Linked DNA regions of Cytobacillus luteolus. The main gene of each other region encodes a partner of the protein of the gene in region 2 in a complex. Links are inferred from orthologs where the notes say so. Each region holds a gene or a part of one and is shown on either strand. Other genes may lie near its edges.

Region 1 (2,922 bases), on a different replicon or contig from region 2:
CTGGGGAATGATAGTACCATTGGAAAAGTGATATCAAGAACTCCTGGCAAGCGTGTAGGAGAAGTAGAAATTGGCAATAAAAAGTTTACCGGACGTCAAATCCGTGAATTGCTCGAATTACGCTCATCAGATTTCGAATGGAAACGCAGCGGCAATAATATCGTTATCTCAACAAAAGGCTATGGCCACGGTGTGGGCATGAGTCAATATGGAGCCAATGGAATGGCAGCTGAAGGGAAAACTCACGAACAAATTATTTCACACTACTACCAAGGCGTCCAAATCACTTCAGCAGACACATACATTACAAAATTCACAGCCAAACAATAACAACAGGGGCCTGACCCCCACTGCGTTAAAGCTTTAACGCGCTGGGGGTCAGGCCCCTTTTTTTGTCAAGTAGAAGCGGCGAATTAAATAGTAGGCTACAAGTACTCCGATTGTATCTTTAACGATGTCGATGACAGTTGCTGAACGGTATGGAACAAAATATTGATGTAATTCATCAATAAATCCATAGGAGATGGCAATTGCAGCAGCAATCTTGCTTGTTTTATGGGTTAGCTTCCCATCAACAGCAAAGGAAAGAACAAATAGGAGATACAGAATACCAAACGCAATTAAGTGAAGAGACTCCTTAAATGCTCGGTCCCATGAATAAGGTGTATCAATAACTGCATCGTGAGGCAGACTCGACAGAATCCATATTAACCCCATATAGACGAAGGGAGCGATTTTAATACTGAAATACATAATACGTTTGAACAAATGAGAAACCTCCTAATATCGCTTAATAAACCCCTCTAAGTATATCATTTTCAAAGAAATTTTAGCTTTTATGTATATTATTTTGATTTTGTCGAAAAATAATCGAAAAAAAGTTTTTAAGAGATGTATATAAAATGCTAGATTTGTTCAGAATGATTGCTGAGGTGATGAAACATGAGAGAGGAAGAAAACAAACGTACTTCTCAAAATTCAAGTTCAAATTTACAACGTTTTTTCAAAAAGCGTTGGGTGTTTCCGGCAATTTATTTAGCTAGTGCAGCAATTATTCTGACAGGTGTGTTATGGTTCCAAAGTGCAAACAATGATGTAGCAGACGATGAGCCAAACATCAACGAGGAACTACCAGGAACAGCACAAAATGGTGAACCAGCTGTACCGGTAAACTCAACAGTCGAAAACTTTGCAATGCCTGTACTTGATGAAGACGCGGTTGAGATTCACAAGCAATTCTATGATGCAGATGGTAGCAAAGAAGATCAAGAAGCAGCGCTAGTATCCTATGAAAACACGTACTATCCGAACAAAGGAATTGACATCGTAGCGAAAGATGGAAAAAGCTTTGATGTAGCAGCTTCACTATCTGGTACAGTTGTCAGATCTGAACAAGATTCTTTATTTGGAAACATTGTTGAAATCGAGCATGCAGAAGGTGTGGTCACAGTATACCATTCACTTGCTGATGTGATGGTTGAACAAGGTGACCGTGTAGATCAAGGTCAAGTGATTGCTAAAGCTGGAAAAAATCTATTTAACAAAGATGCTGACACACATGTTCACTTTGAAATTCGAAACAATGGTGTAGCAGTAAATCCAATCGAGTTTTTTAACCAACCACTAACTTCTTTAGAACAAGAAGAGAGTGCATCAAAACAACCAGCTGAACAAGCAGAAGAAAATACAGAAGATGCTGAAGAAACACCAGCAGATGAAGATAAATCAGAACAAGACGAAAATACAGATGCCTCAATTGGCATGGCAACCGTCTAAACTGACACAAAAAGCCTACCCCTAACCGGGTAGGCTTTTTTGTGTCATCTGGGGCCTGACCCCCGGTGCGTTAACGCATCACCGCGCCGGGGGTCAGGCCCCAAAATAAAAAATTTTATTTTTCATTGAACTTTTTTACTGCGTCCATCGTATTATCTTCGGATAAACAAATTGAGGGGGAAGATGATGATGGCAGAACTTGCACAGTTAAATTGGGCGTTACTTGCACCAATCGCAATAATACAATTAATTTTAATGGTGACAGCATTGGTAGATTTGATTCGAAGTGAGGAAACGAATGGTCCTAAGTTGCTTTGGGTGTTACTGATTTTATTTGTCAGTATGATTGGACCAATTCTTTACTTTGTTGTTGGAAGGAAGAAATAGAGTATGTCATTAGTTACAATTAGCAATCTTACAAAATCGTTCGGAAAAGAAAAAGCTGTGAACAATGTCTCTTTTGAGATCAAAAAAGGAAGTTGTATCGCCTTACTTGGACCGAATGGTGCAGGTAAAACAACAACACTACGAATGCTTGCGGGAATTATTAAGCCAACAAGTGGTTCGATTCAATTTACAGGAATGGAAAAGGGAGATCATCGTCAACATATTGGTTATTTACCTCAGCATCCGGTATTTTATAACTGGATGACGGCTGAAGAATTCCTATTATATGTGGGTCAACTTGCCCATCTATCAAAAAAAGAAGCAAAAGCAAAAACGGATGAGTTACTAGAATTAGTAGGTCTAGTAGATGCAAAGAAAAAGAGAATTCGTGGATTTTCAGGTGGAATGAAGCAACGCTTAGGAATTGCTCAAACAATGATTCATAATCCAAGGCTTATCATGCTTGATGAACCCGTTTCAGCTCTTGACCCTGTAGGTCGCCGTGAAGTGATTGAAATGATGAGAGAGCTTAAGAAACAAACTACCATCCTTTTTTCAACGCATGTCCTACATGATGCTGAGGAGGTATGTGATGATATTGTTATTATCCGTAAGGGTGAGGTTGCTTTGGAAGGAACGTTACCAGAGCTTAGACGCAATCATCAACAACCGCTGCTAACAGTATCAGCTGAAGAAAATATTCAAGACTGGCTTACTAGTATTAAAGAATATGATTGGGTATCAAGTATGAATTCAGAT
Region 2 (2,962 bases):
TTTAAGGGTTTCACCGCAAAATAATGAAAAAAATATAGAAAATTTAATAGAAATTAAGAAAAAAGAAATACAAGCCTCAAACCGTGCATATATTTTAGAAGAAATGGCTGTCCAAATGAAAACTGAAGTGGAAGAGGAGATGGTGCAGGAATATGGTTTGACTGTTGAAAAGGTACTTCTTTTTCCAAAAGAAGAAAGCATAGAGATTACCTCACCCGATGATTTGAGCTCAATCGAGGTAGTTCTCTCAAAGCTAGACAAAGATCCAAATGCGGTTGCGGTTGTAAAGCCAGTTATTATTGACACCTCCAAACAGACACAAATTGAAACCAATCAACCAATTGTAAAAGAAATTGCTAGTTATCTAGCTAGTATTTGGGGATCTAATCCAGAACAAATAGTCGTATCTGTGGAAGGGGGGAAGAAATAGCAAATGGGGAAGGAACAAGGATTTTTAGAAACAATTAAAAAGATGTTTAATCAATCAAAAGAAGATCAGTCCGATCCTCCAACAAAAAAGCCACCTAAGTATCATTATTTGCTACTCGTTTTAGCACTGGGTATTGGGTTTATGCTAGTTAGTAATTTATTGAACAGCAATAATCAACCCCAATCTTCTATGCCAGTAACAAAACAAGAAAGCGTAGATGAGCCAACATTTGGACAGAAAAAAGATTTAGAGCAAGCGGCTATTTCTGAATACGAGGTTCGCTATGAGAACCAGCTAAAAGAAGCATTGGAAACAATTGTAGGTGTGAGTGATGTATCTGTGGTCGTTAATGTTGATGCCACGGAAACGAAGGTTTTACAAACCAATACTATTACTAACAGCCAATCGACGGATGAAACCGATCGTGAGGGTGGAAAACGTAAGGTAGAGGATCTGTCGAAGGATGAGCAAGTTGTCATTATTAGGCAAGGTGAAGAAGAAACACCAATTGTTATTAAAATTGAAAAGCCAGCCATTAGGGGTGTACTTGTTGTCGCCAAAGGGGTTGACAACATTCAAATAAAAAAAATGGTGGTAGAGGCTGTTACGAGAGCACTAGATGTACCTAGTCATAGAGTGGCAGTTTTACCTAAAAAGTCTAAGGGGGAATCATAAATGTTATTAAAAAAGCAAACAGTTTGGTTATTAACAATGTTAAGTTTAGTGGTGGTTCTATCAGTCTATTACATTACGTCTCCAGAAGGTGCACCAGAGGATTTTGCATTTGAACAAGAAGGTGTGAATGAAACTGCAGAAAATACAGATGTAACAACAACAGCTGAAGGCGAAGAAGGTATGGAAGTAACAATTGAAGAAGCTGAAGATGGAACTGCTATTTCAACAATCTCTAGTGATGAGCTATTTGCACAACTTCGTATGGATATTGAGGATAAGAGAGCTGAGTTAAGAGAGCAACTAACAGCTGTTGTAGCTTCAAGTGAAGTTTCTGCTGAAGAGAAAAACATGGCTATGGAAAAAATGCAAGAGTTAACAGAAATCGCAATTAAAGAGTCAACAATTGAAACACTAATTAAAAGCAAAGGTTATGCTGACGCTCTAGTAAGAGCTGACGGTGGTAAAGTAAGAATTACAGTTAAGGCAAAAGAGCATAACAATGCAGCTGCAAACGATATTTTATTACTAGTTGCAAGTGAGTTAGGTGAGCTACAAGATGTAGCTGTAACTTTCGAGCCTGCTGAATAATAAAACGTAAAGAAACCGGCAAACATTATTGCCGGTTTTCTTCGTTAATCTTTATACAACTGTAATAATTGCTGTACAGATTTATCTGTCTTGGAAGCAGACTCTGATAAATCATAATGTTGTTTTGTCTGTTCTGTAATTGTTGAAGCTATTTCTTCTAAGGTAGCATTTGCCTCTTGAATAATACTACTAAATTCATTTACTGCTATACCAATAGAATTTGTTGTTTTTTCGATAGAGCTACTTAATCCGTCAAATCCAAGGATATCGTCTTTTAATTCATCGATGGAGCTACTAATTTGTGAGAAAGCTAGATCTGTTTGTTTTACCAAATTTAAATTTTCACTCATATTCTTAGAAGTCATTTCCATGTTTTCTTGTGTTTCCTTTGTCTCAGAAATGACATTCGATAAATTATCCGAGATTTGGGATGCTGTTTTTGCAGTTAGCTCTGCAAGTTTACGAACCTCACTTGCAACAACCGCAAATCCTTTTCCACTTTCCCCAGCACGTGCTGCTTCAATTGAGGCATTTAAAGCTAGTAAATTTGTTTGTGAGGCAATTTCCTGAATAGACACTGTAAAATGCGACGTCTCTTGAATTTTAGTTGCCAAACTCCCAATTTTGCGATTCATTTCTAGTAATAGTGTGTTGAATGAGGTAATTGCATCTAGTAAGCTTTTTGTAACTTTAGTTCCATCTGAAGAAATGTTTGATGTATATTCAGCTTTATTTTTTAGTTCAGAAGCAGAGTTTACCATTTGAACAACCAATTGATTAGCGTGCTCTAATGAGTTTGTAATGTCATAAATTGTGCTTGTTTGATTTTGTACGCCTGATGCGATTTCAGAAATAGCAGTGTCCATTTTCTCAGATGCAAAGTAACTTTCCTTACTTTGATTACTCACTTGTTTAATGGTTGTAGAGATAATCGCAGTATGATCCTCTAGTTGCTTCCTTCTTTCTAAGTCATTAACAAGCATTTCCTCAGTCTTTGACTGAGCTAACAAGATATTTTTAGACAACTGGTCAGCCATTTTTAATTGAAAGGATAGTAGAATTGTTACTAGTAAAAATAGGAGATAGATGGTTCCATAATTTTTTGTTTCTAACACTAGTTCAGAATGATGCAAATAGGTAAAAACAGTTAATATTAGTAACCCCAAACCAGCTCCAAGAAAGAGAGTAGAGCGCTTCATGTAAATGGCAGACGTAGCTAAAATAAAATAAACGAGAAAATAAGCTGTTGGCGAGATACTACTTTGCATA

The links. Proteins that work in one complex are often made in the same cells at the same time.
Region 1: the proteins of J2Z26_RS08475 (region 2) and J2Z26_RS14680 are in contact, whole or in part, in a crystal structure (PDB 3TUF), measured with the Bacillus subtilis proteins. The link is inferred for Cytobacillus luteolus from one-to-one orthologs.

Annotation. Positions count from the first base shown.
Region 1 is NZ_JAGGKM010000005.1:14,564-17,485, forward strand. The notes cover bases 1-2,859. They hold J2Z26_RS14680 (stage II sporulation protein SpoIIQ), read left to right. Parts: upstream 1-942; coding sequence 943-1,776; downstream 1,777-2,859. Other genes in these bases: spoIID (stage II sporulation protein D), read left to right, coding at 1-330; J2Z26_RS14675 (VanZ family protein), read right to left, coding at 379-768; J2Z26_RS14685 (PLD nuclease N-terminal domain-containing protein), read left to right, coding at 1,966-2,163; J2Z26_RS14690 (ABC transporter ATP-binding protein), read left to right, coding at 2,167-2,859. Also shown: more of J2Z26_RS14690, read left to right, coding at 2,860-2,922. UniProt on the Bacillus subtilis protein: Involved in forespore engulfment and required for anchoring membrane proteins on the forespore side of the septal membrane. Forms a channel with SpoIIIAH that is open on the forespore end and closed (or gated) on the mother cell end.
Region 2 is NZ_JAGGKM010000003.1:17,447-20,408, forward strand. Bases 1-2,899 are described here. They hold J2Z26_RS08475 (SpoIIIAH-like family protein), read left to right. Parts: upstream 1-1,105; coding sequence 1,106-1,693; downstream 1,694-2,899. Other genes in these bases: spoIIIAF (stage III sporulation protein AF), read left to right, coding at 1-430; spoIIIAG (stage III sporulation protein AG), read left to right, coding at 434-1,105; J2Z26_RS08480 (methyl-accepting chemotaxis protein), read right to left, coding at 1,738-2,899. Outside these bases: more of J2Z26_RS08480, read right to left, coding at 2,900-2,962. UniProt on the Bacillus subtilis protein: Involved in forespore engulfment. Forms a channel with SpoIIIAH that is open on the forespore end and closed (or gated) on the mother cell end.